One region of the Microbacterium suwonense genome, then DNA from elsewhere that is predicted to be linked to it. Evidence: riboswitches for the same ligand, from Rfam matches in the RefSeq annotation. Region 1 holds a riboswitch; the other holds the start of a gene.

The links. A riboswitch is a leader RNA that binds a small molecule or an ion and turns the genes downstream of it on or off. The one in region 1 is predicted to bind ZMP and ZTP.
Region 2: another riboswitch for ZMP and ZTP. It lies ahead of QUE33_RS16215 (hypothetical protein); the one in region 1 lies ahead of glyA (serine hydroxymethyltransferase).

Annotation. Positions count from the first base shown of each region.
Region 1 covers NZ_AP027728.1:1,578,415-1,585,007, reverse strand. Annotated here, with positions in the region: partial or broken gene nagA (N-acetylglucosamine-6-phosphate deacetylase) at 302-1,476, opposite strand; ZMP/ZTP riboswitch at 1,563-1,645, shown strand; gene glyA (serine hydroxymethyltransferase) at 1,682-2,956, shown strand; gene QUE33_RS07950 (bifunctional methylenetetrahydrofolate dehydrogenase/methenyltetrahydrofolate cyclohydrolase) at 3,057-3,932, shown strand; gene QUE33_RS07945 (endo-1,4-beta-xylanase) at 4,205-6,593, shown strand, end outside.
Region 2 covers NZ_AP027728.1:2,245,109-2,251,701, forward strand. Annotated here, with positions in the region: gene putP (sodium/proline symporter PutP) at 1-475, opposite strand, end outside; gene QUE33_RS11185 (DNA alkylation repair protein) at 575-1,240, shown strand; gene QUE33_RS11190 (hypothetical protein) at 1,326-1,664, opposite strand; partial or broken gene QUE33_RS16210 (hypothetical protein) at 1,785-1,844, opposite strand; partial or broken gene QUE33_RS16215 (hypothetical protein) at 1,955-2,473, opposite strand; ZMP/ZTP riboswitch at 2,465-2,540, opposite strand; gene QUE33_RS11200 (DUF998 domain-containing protein) at 2,642-3,730, opposite strand; gene QUE33_RS11205 (FUSC family protein) at 3,841-4,875, shown strand; gene QUE33_RS11210 (SulP family inorganic anion transporter) at 4,974-6,593, opposite strand, start outside.

The DNA.
Region 1 (6,593 bases):
GGAGGCCAGCCCTGTGGAGAACCGATCGAGAGCGCTCTCAGGATCTACGCGAAAAAGTTCCTCGCACCGGCGTAATGAATCGAGGGGTCGGCCGTCTCTTCTCGTAGAGCACGTCCGAAGCGACTGGCGAGGGGCCGGTTGCGGAGGGGATCGATGCCGGGGGTATCGCATCGAAGCAGAACGGGATCGGAGACCTCGGGGAGGAGCTTCCGATCCGGTCGGCTCAGGGGAGGTGAGGCCGCCGCTGTGGGGACAGCGGCGGCCTCACTCATCATCTTCGGCAGCGTCTGCGCCGCGGTGATCAGCGCGTCGGCGCCGCCCCGATCCACAGACCGCGAACCGCGAGATCTCCATCCAGCAGCACGGCATCCGCCACGAAGCCGCGCCTCAGTGAGCCCAGTGACTCGCCGAACCCCACGGCCTTCGCCGGCGTCGCCGTCAACGCACGCACAGCCTCGCCGAGCTCGACACCCGCGTCGACGGCACGCCGCAGAGCGACATCCTGCGTGAGGGTGGAACCCGCGATCGAACCAGTGTCGTCGGCGCGCGCGACGCCATCCGTCACCGTCACCTTCACCGCTCCCAGGTCGTAGTGCCCGTCGGCGCTGCCGGCCGCGGCCATGGCATCCGTGATCAGCGCCACTCGACGCGGCGCCGCGTCGAAGAGCAGCTTGATCACGTGCGGATCGAGGTGGATGTTGTCGGCGATGCCCTCCAGTACCACGCGGTGGTCGGCCGCCGCGATCAGCACCGGCCCCGGTGCCCGGTGGTGGATCCCGTTCATCGCATTGAAGGCGTGCGTGAGGATCGATGCACCGGCTTCGAACGCGGCGCGGGCGATCTCGGCATCCGCGTTCGTATGTCCGACGGCGACGGCGGCGCCGGATGCCACGATCTGGCGCACCGCATCGAGCCCCCGGGCAGCTCCGGGGCGAGGGTGACCTGTCTCACCGTCCCGCGCCCCGCAGCCAGCAGCCGCGCGATGGCGTCCGGGTCGGGGGTGCGCAGCAGCGACGGCTCGTGCGCACCGTGGTGGCCGGGGTCGAGGAACGGGCCCTCCAGGTGGCTGCCGAGGATCTCGGCATCCGTCTCAGTGAGATCCGCGATGGTCGCCACCTGAGCGGCGAGCTGGTCGATCGTCGCCGTGACCAGCGAGATCACGGCGCGCGTCGTGCCGTGCGAGCGGTGCATCTCGCGGCCGATGCGGATGGCATCCGCGCCGTCGTCGTACGCCGCGCCGGCACCGCCGTGGCCGTGGATGTCGATGAAACCGGGCGTGAGCACGGCGTCGCCGCCGACGACGGATGCCGCATCGACCACGTCAGCGGCATCCGTCCAGTCGGATCCCGTGCCGCGGGCGACCACGATGCCCTCTTCGAACCGCACCCAGCCGTTCTCGGTGACGGAGCCGTCACCGTCGACGATCCGCGCGGAGTGGATCACCCGCGAGCCGTGGAAGTCCGTCGTCAGGGTCATCGCATGCGCCATGCACCGAATCTATCGCGCCGGGCACCGGATGCCGGTCATGATGCTGGGCGTGCGGCACCGGCATCCGCTAAGCTTTTCCACGTCGCGACTGGCGTCTGGGTGGGGCACCACCGGGGAGCGGCCTCTTTGCAATCGACCGCGCGCCTGGGCCGATGAGGAACACACCCCAATCCCGTGTGAACAGGAGACCGCCATGACCGACCGTTACTTCGACGCCCCGCTCGCCGAGGTCGACCCCGAGATCGCCGAGGTGCTCGAGCGCGAGCTGAACCGCCAGCGCACGTACCTCGAGATGATCGCATCCGAGAACTTCGTGCCCGTCTCGGTGCTGCAGTCGCAGGGCTCGGTGCTGACCAACAAGTACGCCGAGGGCTACCCCGGCCGCCGCTACTACGGCGGCTGCGAAGAGGTCGACGTGGCCGAGTCGCTGGCCATCGAGCGGGCGAAGAGCCTGTTCGGATCCGAGTTCGCCAACGTGCAGCCGCACTCCGGCGCCAGCGCGAACGCTGCCGTGCTGCATGCCATCGCCCGCCCCGGCGACACGCTCCTGGGCCTCTCGCTCGACCAGGGCGGCCACCTCACGCACGGCATGAAGATCAACTTCTCGGGGCGGCTGTACAACATCGTCGCCTACGGTGTGAACCCCGAGACCTCGACGATCGACATGGACGAGGTGCGCGCACTCGCCATCGAGCACAAGCCGAAGGTGATCATCGCCGGATGGTCGGCGTACCCCCGTCAGCTCGACTTCGCGAAGTTCCGCGAGATCGCCGATGAGGTCGGCGCGCTGCTGTGGGTCGACATGGCGCACTTCGCCGGTCTCGTCGCCGCAGGCCTGCACCCGAACCCGGTGCCGCACGCGCACGTCGTCTCGTCGACCGTGCACAAGACCATCGGCGGCCCGCGCTCGGGCTTCATCCTCACCAACGATGCCGACATCGCCAAGAAGATCAACTCGGCCGTGTTCCCGGGCCAGCAGGGCGGCCCGCTCATGCATGTGATCGCGGCGAAGGCGACCGCGTTCAAGCTCGCCGCAACTCCGGAGTTCGCCGAGCGTCAGCAGCGGGTGATCTCGGGCGCCGCGCTGATCGCCGAGCGGCTCTCGCAGCAGGACGTGAAGGATGCCGGCATCAGCGTCCGTTCGGGCGGCACCGACGTGCACCTGGTTCTCGTCGACCTGCGCAACGCCGAGATCGACGGCAAGCAGGCCGAGGATCTGCTGCACGAGATCCACATCACCGTGAACCGCAACGCCGTTCCGAACGACCCGCGTCCGCCGATGGTGACCTCGGGGCTGCGGATCGGGACCCCGGCGCTGGCCACCCGCGGTTTCGGCGACGCCGAGTTCACCGAGGTCGCCGACATCATCGCGCTGGCGCTGCTGCCGGGAGCCGACGTCGAGGCGCTCCGCGCCCGAGTGGCCACGCTCGCCGAGGCGTTCCCGCTGTACCCCGGCCTGCAGCAGTAGCCCACCACCACTACCCGTCTATTTGTGCCTTTCGTGGCGATTCTGGGCCGTATTCGCGGCGTTCGGCACAAATAGACGGGCTGTACGGAAGGAGCGGGACATGACCGCGAAGATCCTCGACGGCAAGGCCGCGGCTGCGGCGATCAAGAGTGAGCTCGCCGAGCGGGTCGCGGCGCTGCGCGAGCGCGGTGTGGTGCCCGGCATCGCCACCGTGCTGGTCGGCGCCGACCCCGCGTCTCAGCTGTACGTGGGGATGAAGCATCGCCAGTCCGAGGCGATCGGAATGAACTCGATCCAGCGCGAACTGCCGGCCGATGCCACCCAGGCCGAGGTCGAGGCGGTGATCGACGAGCTCAACGCCGACGACACCTGCCATGGCTACATCGTGCAGCTTCCGCTGCCGAAGCACCTCGACACCGATGCGATCCTGGAGCGCATCGACCCGGCCAAGGACGCCGACGGCCTGCATCCGACCAACCTCGGCCGTCTCGTGCTGAACGTCAACGCGCCGATCCGCACCCCACTGCCCTGCACGCCGCGCGGCGTGATCGAGCTGCTGCTGCGCAACGACTACGACCTGAAGGGGAAGCACGTCGTCGTGGTCGGGCGCGGTGTGACCATCGGCCGGCCGATGGGGCTGCTGCTCACCCGACGCGACATCAACGCGACCGTCACGCAGGTGCACACCGGCACGCCGGACATGAGCCCGTACCTGCGGCAGGCCGATGTGATCGTCGCCGGTGCGGGTGTGAAGCACCTGATCCAGGCATCCGACGTGAAGCCGGGAGCCGCCGTGCTCGACGTGGGTGTCACGCGCGAGACCGACCCGGAGACCGGCAAGTCGAAGGTCTATGGCGATGTGCATCCGGACGTCGCGGAGGTCGCCGGCTGGCTCTCGCCCAACCCCGGCGGCGTCGGCCCGATGACCGTCGCCCTGCTGATGACGAACGTCGTCGAGGCCGCCGAGCGCCTCTGACCCGGCCTCACCGCCCCTGCTCAGCTTCACCGCCCCTGCTCAGTCACGTGACTGAGCAGGGGCGGTGTGGTTCAGCAGGGGCGGCGGCGCGGAAGCCTGCCGGGTGGCGGCGCGGGAGCCCGCCGGGCGGCGGCGCGGGAGCGGCGGAGGAGCCACCCGATGTCATAGATAACGTTTTCGTTAACCACTGGCGCCGCGTCCGTTTCTCTCGTAGATTATGAGCGACAACATATGTTGTGGGTAACTACAAATAATCGCGCAAAGGAGCGCCCGTGCGACGTCGAAATTCCTTCCTCGCTCTGCTGGCTGCGACCGCCGTGGTCGCAGCGCCGCTCGTTCCCCTCACCGCAGCAGCGGCCGACCCTGAGCCGGTCACGCATGCCGACTTCGATGACGGCACACTCGGCGACTGGACGGCGAGCGGAGACCCGACCCTTGAGACCGTCGAGGATCCCGCCGGAGGCGAGGGCCTGGTGCTCCGCGTCGGCGATCGCAGCGAGACCTGGCACACGCTGCAGAGCCCCACGGGGCTGTTCACCGAAGGCGAGACCTACACGCTCTCGGCCCGCGTGCTGCTTCCCGACGCCGACGGACAGGCGCGCTTCATCGTGAAGGACGGCTACCACTGGGTCGCCGACACCACGGTGCCGGCCGGGGAGTGGACCACGGTCAGCGGCGACTTCACCGCCGACGCGGACGACTCCCAGGTGTACGTCGAAGTCGAGCCCGCCACCGAGACGTTCTACCTCGACGATGTGCTCATCACCCACCAGTCCGAATCCGAGCCGGATGACGGGGACGTCGCGCCAGGGGGCGCGGAGAACCCCAGCACCACGCCGGTGGCTCTCGCTCAGGGAACCGGCGACGTCGCGGCGCTGACCTTCGACGACGGCCCCAACGGCGCCACGACCGCGAAGCTCCTGGACTTCCTCAAGCAGCACGACCTCCAGGCGGTGTTCTGCGTGATCGGTGAGAACATCACCGCACCAGGCGGAGCGGAGCTGCTGCGTCGCATGGTCGACGAGGGGCACACGCTGTGCAATCACAGCACCGGCTACGCCGACATGGGCGCCTGGGATGCCGATCGCATCCGTGCCGACCTCACCGAGAACCTGCGGATCATCCGCGAAGCGCTGGGCGACCCGCAGGCGCAGGTGCCGTTCTTCCGTGCGCCGAACGGCAGCTGGGGAGCCACGCCCGCCGTCGCCGTGAGCCTTGGCATGCAGCCCCTCGCCGTGGTCAACACGATCAGCGACTGGGAGGAGACCGACCCCGCCGTTCTCACAGAGAACCTGCGAGCGGCCATGAAGCCCGGTGAGATCGTTCTCGTGCACGACGGCGGCGGCGACCGCGAGCCCTCGCTGCAGGCGGTCACGACCGTCGTCTCGGAGCGGATCTCCGACGGTTGGCGCTTCACCCTGCCGGTGGGCGCACCCGCACCCGCTCAGCAGGGCGACCTCATCGAAGCGGACTTCGAGGACGGCACGCTGCAGGGCTGGTTCGCGCGTGCGGGGTCCGGCGACTCCACCCCGGCCGTGACCGTCGTCGAGGGCGGTGCCGAGGGCACTGCTCACGCCGCAGAGGTCTCCGGTCGGGTGCACGAGGGCGACGGCATCCAGGTGGATGTCACCGATCGTCTGCGCGCGGGAAGCACCTATCGTGTCGAGGCGTCCGTGCGGTTCGCCGCCGGTGAGGATCCCGGCCAGGGGCTGACGATCTCGATGCGCACGGTGACCGGCGACGCGGAGTCGTACGCGAACCTGGTCCAGATCGCGGATGCGACGGCCGACGGCTGGACGCGCGTGTCCGGTGAGTTCACCGTGCCCGGCTACGACACCGCCGCCGAGCTGTACGTCGAGGCCCGGTACAACAGCGGCAACACCGCGACGTTCCTCGTCGACGAGATCCGTGTGAGCGTGCCCGAGCCCAACCCGGTGGATCTGGCGCTGACTCCGATCAAGGACACCGTGGACTTCCCGATGGGCGTCGCCATCGACTCCCGGGAGATCACGGGTGCGGCGGCCGACCTGCTGCGTCACCACTTCGACCAGATCACGCCCGAGAACCACATGAAGGTCGAGGCCTGGTACGACGAGGACGGCACATTCCGGCGCCACCCGGAGGCGACGGCCCTGCTGGACTTCGCGCAGCAGAACGACCTGCGCCTGTACGGTCACGTGCTGGTGTGGCACTCGCAGACACCGGACTGGTTCTTCCAGGACGACAGCGGGCGGGAGCTGACCTCGTCGCCGGCGGACAAGCAGTTCCTGCGCGACCGCCTCGCCGAGCACATCGACGACATCGCGCGATCGATCTACGACGACTACGGCCCGTACGGATCGGACACGAACCCCATCGTCGCCTGGGACGTCGTCAACGAGGTCGTGGCTGATCAGGAGACCCCCGACGGTCTGCGCACCAGCCGGTGGCACGACGTGCTCGGCGAGGAGTTCATCCGCCTCGCGTTCGAGGACGCCGACAAGGCCTTCAACGAGACCTACGCTGCGGCGGGCGTCGACCGCCCGGTGAAGCTGTTCATCAACGACTACAACACCGAGCAGGACCGCAAGGGCGCGCAGTACGAGGCGCTCGTCAAGCGGCTCCTCGCCGACGGCGTACCCGTCGACGGTGTCGGCCACCAGTTCCACGTGTCGATCAACA
Region 2 (6,593 bases), 670 kb from region 1:
CGCCGTTGAAGGAGCTGACGAAGAACTTGCCACCCGCGACCATGCCCGCCGAGATGTACAGCGTGAAGAACACCAGGATGACCACGCCGGAGAGGATGCGCAGCAGTCGGGATGTGTCGCGCAGCCGGTTCTCGAAGAAGCTCGGCACGGTGATCGAGTTGCGCGAGACCTCGGTGTACGCCCGCAGCCGCGGTGCGACCAGCAGCCAGTTCAGGTAAGCGCCGATCGTCAGGCCGATCGCGATCCATGCCTCGATGAGTCCGGTGAGGTAGATGGCGCCTGGCAGCCCCATCACCAGCCAACCCGACATGTCTGACGCGCCCGCGCTGAGCGCGGCGACCCACGGTGGCAGATTGCGCCCGCCGAGCATGTAGTCCTCGTGATCGGATGTGCGTCTGAACGCGATATAGCCGATGAGGAGCATCGCTGCGAAATAGATGCCGAGTGCGATGTAGATGAAGATCTGGTCAGACATCGTCGTCCTCTCCTGCGGCGGAGGTCGCCACTCAATGCCTCCGACCCTGCCATATTCCCCGGGGTGCGCACCAGAGTGGCGTGCGGATACGCTGTGATCGTGTCGCCGACGACCCCTTCCGAGGTGCTCGCCGAACTCGCCGAGCTCGAGGACCCGAAGGCGCGCGCGGTGAACGAGCGCCATGGCGACGCGCACGGCGTGAACCTGACGAAGCTGCGGGCTCTGGCGAAGGAACTCGGGATGTCGACGGAGCTGGCCCGCGAGCTGTGGGCGACGGACGATGTGGCCGGACAGCTGGTCGCGCTGCTGATCGCGCGACCTCGCGAGCTGAGCGCCGACGAGATCGACCGGATGCTGCGAAGCACCCGCAGCGCGAAGGCGCACGACTGGCTGGTGAACTACATCGCGAAGAAGTCGCCGCTGGCCGAGGAGCTGCGGCTGCGCTGGTTCGATGACGCGGATGCCGTGGCCCGCGCCGCCGGATGGTCGCTGACCACCGTACGGGTGGTGAAGCGCCCCGCGGGACTCGACCTCGACGCGCTGCTGGATCGCATCGAACGCGAGCTGCGCGATGCGCCGTCCCGCGAGCAGTGGGCGATGAACGAGACGCTCGCGAACATCGGCATCCATCACCCCACGCTGCGCGAGCGCGCCGTCGCCATCGGCGAGCGCCTGCAGGTTCTGGCCGACTACCCGACCCCGCCGAACTGCACCTCGCCGTTCGCACCCGCCTGGATCGCCGAGATGGTGCGCCGGCAGGCTTGAGTGCTCCTCGCTTCATGTGACCCGGATGGTCGCCTCACCGTGGGCAAGGCGACCATCTGAGCCACATGAAAGGCCCGCGGGCAACTCAGTGGTGGAAGAGGCGCAGTCCCGTCGTGACCAGGGTGATGCCGTGCTCGGCGGCAGCAGCGGCCACCTCGTCGGAGCGCGTCGAACCGCCCGGCTCGATGATGGTGCCGACGCCGAACTCGGCGGCGTGGTCGACGTTGTCGCGGAACGGCAGGAAGCCGTCGGAGATCAGGGTGACGTCGTCGAGGCGCTCGCTCCACTCCTCGCGCCACGCGCTCTCGCCGTAGCGGACGGATGCCTTGTCGCCGAACAGCCCGGCGAACTCGGTGCGCTGGGTGCGGGTCATCTCCGCCCCGGCGAAGCGGATCTGCCAGTTCAGCCGGTCCTGCCGCCGCATCCCGTCGACCATCGGCAGCTCGCGGACGAACGGATGCCGACGCAGCCACCACACGCGGGCCTTGTCGCCTGCGAGGCGTACGCAGTCGACGCGGTTCTGCTGCCCCGCCCCGATCCCGACCGCGGCGCCGTCGCGCACGAGTACGACCGAGTTCGACTGCGTGTAGCGCGCCGTCGCCATTCCGAGCTGCGCATCCCGGCGGTGCGCGCGGTCGAGGATTTCTCCGGCAGCGCCGCGGCAAGATCGGCGGCATCCCGGTCCTGCTCGATCACGGCACCCAGCACCTCACGACGCTCCCGCGCCGGCGGATGCCAGTCCAGACCCGCCTCGAAGATCAGGAAGCGGCCGGACTTCTTCGCCCGCAGCGTCTCGACCACGCCCTCTTCGAATCCCGGCGCGATGACGGCGTCGCAGATCACGGTGCGCAGGAAGTCTGCCGTCTCGGCATCCACTGGTCGCGACAGCGCGACCACGTCGCCGAAGGAGGACTTCGGGTCAGCATCGCGGGCGCGCACGTAGGCGGAGATCGGGCTGTCGGTGCCGACTCCGTGCACCCGCCAGGTCTCGGCGGCCACCTCATCGATCGGCCCGGCAAGCGCGGCGCCGGCAGGCGAGACGTGCTTGAACGATGCCGCTGCGGGCAGGCCGCTGGCCTCGTCGGCCTCTCGCACGAGTGCGAAGGCGTTCAGCGCGTCGAGATAGTTGATCAGCGAGGGCTCTCCGCCGATCACGGCGGGGCCTCCTCGACCGAGGCGGACTGGTGCGGATTCATCCCGTAGCGCACGGGCACTCCCATCTGTGATGGGCACCCAGGCGGTCGATGCCGTAGTTCTGCTCCCCGCCGGTCATCCAGCTTCGCCAGTCGCATGACCAGGATACCCGCGCTTCCATCCGCAAGCCTCCCGCGCAGATGGAAAACGTCGGCGCAACGGGCCGGGAACCAGCGCTTTCCATCTTCACGCGGGCGAGCTGCCGCGTCAGCGCAGGGGCGAGCGGCGGGCGGAGGGCCGGGAGACGTCGGGGACGAGAATGCCGAGCAGCTGCACGAGCGTGGTCAGCCACAGCAGCACGAGGCCGACGACCACGGCCTCCAGCGCGGCGACCGAGAGCACGTGCAGCCCGAAGGCCAGCACGACCGCGATCACGATGAGCAGCACCAGCACGATCGTGAGAGTGCGCAGCATCCGCAGCTCCCCCATCAGAACCGTGACGATGATGACCGCCGCGAGCAGCAGCGCGAGCGTCGCGAATGCGGCGATCGCATGCGGACCCGGCACCCGGTCGATCGGCAGCAGGCCGACCGCAGCCAATGCGAGACCCGCGCAGGCCCACGTGATGACGACCGCTGCGATCCCCCGCAGGGCGGCATCGCCCAGCATCCGGTGCAGGTCGCGGCCGAGGTATGAGCCGGTGGTCGCGATCAGCAGGCCCGCGATGACCAGGGTGCCGTTGAACGCCCAGCCGCCCGATCCGATGCCGAGTTCCGAGAAGCTGCGCTCCCACCAGACGCTGTCCGTCGCGGTGAGCATCGCGAACAGGGTGCCGATGATGAGGAAGGCGAACAGCAGCGAGGCGAGATCGCGGGTGCTGAGACGGATGCCGGCGCCGAACGCCATCCTGCCGCCGAGCGCGGATGCGACGGCCGTGAACACTCCGCCGCCGATGGCAGGCAGTTCGAGCCCCTGCAGACCTGCGGCCAGCACTTCGCCCGCGAGCAGCACGCCCAGGCCGGTCACTCCGGCGAGCGCGGCTGTGACCGCCACTGCGCTGACGTCCGAGACGACGGCCTGCCAGCGCGGCATCGCCGAGGTCTCGCCCGGCCGATGCATCCGCGTGCTGACGACGAATGCCGCCGCGGCGATCAGCCCCGCCACCAGGGCGACCGGGATGATGACGGATCCGTCGCCGCTGAACGGGCGGGAGCCGCCCCACAGCACGGCCGTGCCCGCGAGCAGGCCGAGCACGAAGCAGGCGGCAGTGGCCCACAGCATCCGCCGCTGCTCGCGCAGCATCCGCTCGACATCCATGCCTTCATCGAACCACTCCGCGCGGACTTGCGAGTCCACGGATGTCGGATGAAACGACGGATGTCGGCGCAGAACGCCAATATCCGCCGACATCCGGATTCTGAGCCGACATTCGTAGCCACTCGCCCTGCCGCGACTACCGTTGAGCCATGCGCCTCTCCGTGATCCGCTCCGCGCGCCGCGCGCCCCTGCTGCAGGTGCTGAAGTCGGCAGCGGCCACGATCGCGGCCTGGCTGATCGCGGGCTGGCTGCTGCCGGGACCGCTGCCGGTGTTCGCGGCGATCGCCGCACTGCTGGTCGTGCAGCCGAGCGTGAACCAGTCCCTGTCGAAGGCGCTCGAACGCAGCGCGGGCGTGATCCTCGGCGTCGTGATCGCCGTGCTGCTGAGTCTGCTGCTCGGTGCCCAGAGCTGGGTCGTGCTGGCGGCCGTCGTGGTGGCGATGCTGATCGCCTGGGGTATGCGGGCCTCCACCGGCACGGGAAACCAGGTGGCGATCTCGGCCGTGCTGGTGCTCGCGCTGGGGTCGTCGAATCCCGACTACGCCCTGTACCGCATCATCGAGACGCTGATCGGCGCGGCGATCGGATTCGTCGTGAACGTGCTGATCGTGCCACCGGTTCTCAGCGCGCCCGCCCGCCGTGACATCGGGATGCTGGGGCACGAGCTCGCCGCATCCCTCGACCGCCTGGCCGACGCACTGCCGACCGCCCGCACGTCCGCCCAGCTGCACGAGCTGATGCTGCAGGTGCGGCTGCTGCGACCGATGAAGGACGCCGCCGAGGCGTCGCTCGTCGCCGCAGAGGACTCCCTCGCGCTGAACCCGCGCCGGTCTCGCCACCGCGACGATCTGATCGAGCTGCGGGCGCTGTTCGAGCGGCTCTCGCCGGTGGTCACCCAGGTGATCGGCATGACCCGGGCCTACTTCGACCACTACGACGACGCGCTCGCCGACGACCCCGCCGTGCGGGCGATCGCCGAGCAGCTGCGTCGTGCGGGTCACGACGCGCGCCTGGCGGTGCAGACCGCGGATGCCGCACCTGAACCGGATGCCATGACCTCGGCCATCCCGGCGCTGACCGCTCCCCTGGTGGTGCGGCCGCCGGGATCCGATCACTGGATCCTGGTCGGCTCGCTGATGGAGGATCTGCGCCGCATCCACGGCGAACTCAGCGACGAGATCTGAGCACCGCGTCGCCGCTCACGGGTCGCACTTCGCGGCATCCCGCCGCTGGAGGCCACCATGTGCGCCACGCGAAGCGACAAGATGGGGGCAGCCGGGTGCTACGTGGCTGCGGCGCGGGCGACGTGGCTGCGGGCGTGGGCGGTCGCCGCATCCAGATCGGTGAAGAGGTGGTTCTGGTGGCGCAAGGATGCCATCACACCGACCCGCTCGGCGAGCTGCAGGTGGCGGGGCTGGATGCCCTTGACGAGCACGGTGATGCCGCGCCGCTCGAGTGAGTGGATCATGTCGGTGATGACCTGAGCTCCGGTGGCATCGAGGATCTGCAGCTGCGACATCCGGATGACGACGACCTCGATGTCACGCATCTCCGATACGCGCTCCATCATCCGCTCGGCAGCGCCGAAGAACAGCGCACCCTCCAGCCGGAACACCGCGATGCGCTCGTCGCCTGGCTGCACCGATCCGGGCAGCTCCTCGCGATGCACGCCACTGGCCTTCGCGAGCTGGCGCAGGGCGAAGAAGCCGGCGGCGAGCAGGCCGATCAGCACGGCGTAGATGAGGTCGACGCTCACCGTCACGATCGCGGTGATGACGAAGACGACGGCATCCGACCGGGTCGAGCCGAGCACCGCGCGCACGGTCGCCGGAGCGACCATGCGGCAGGCGGTGACCATCAGCACTCCGGCGAGCGCGGCCAGCGGGATCCGCGACACGACGGCCGCTCCGACCAGCACCACGGCCAGCAGCAGCAGTCCGTGGGCGATCGCGGCGACACGGGTGCGCGCACCGGCACGGATGCTGACCGCCGTGCGCGCGATGGCTCCCGTGGCCGGCATGCCGCCGAAGAACCCGGCGGCGATGGATGCCAGGCCCTGCCCGACCAGCTCGCGGTCGGCGTCGTACGGTCCGGTGTCGGAGATGCTGGCGGCGACCCGGGCGGCCAGCAGCGATTCGATGGCGGCGAGGGCGGCCACCGCGAACGCCGGACCGATGAGTCCGGCCACGGCGGTGAGGTCGCCGGAGGGCAGTGTGGGCGCGGGGAGCCCTGAGGGCAGCTCGCCGATGAGGTCGACCGGCAGGTCCAGCAGCGCGACGAGCAGCCCGGTGACGACGATGGCGATCAGTGAGCCGGGGAACCGGGGTGCGAACCTCATCGACGCGAGCATGATCACCACGACGATCGCGACCAGCAGCAGCGACCATCCCAGTTTCGGCCAGGTGGCCGTCATAGCCGCCTGCACGGCGGAGATCGCGGCGTTCGTGCTCTCACCCGGCTGGGTTCCGGTGGCCGTGGGCACCTGCTGCAGGAAGATGATCACGGCGATGCCGAGCGTGAACCCCTCGATCACCGGCCACGGGATGTAGCTGATCGTGCGCCCCAGCCGCAGCACGCCGGCCAGCAGCACGATCAGGCCGGAGAGCAGGCAGACGAGGGCGAGAGCACTCGTCCCCTGCACCGCCATGATGGGGGCGAGCACCACGACCATCGCGCCGGTGGGCCCGGAGACCTGCACGTTCGAGCCGCCGAAGATCGCCGCGACGATGCCGGCGATGATGGCTGTGACCAGGCCGCTCTCCGCTCCCGCGCCCGAGCTGACGCCGAAGGCGAGCGCCAGTGGCAGCGCGACGATGCCGACGGTGACGCCCGCGAGCAGGTCGGCGCGCCAGGTGCGCGGCACGGCACGGTAGTCGGTGCGGGAGGGCAGCAGAGCCAGCAG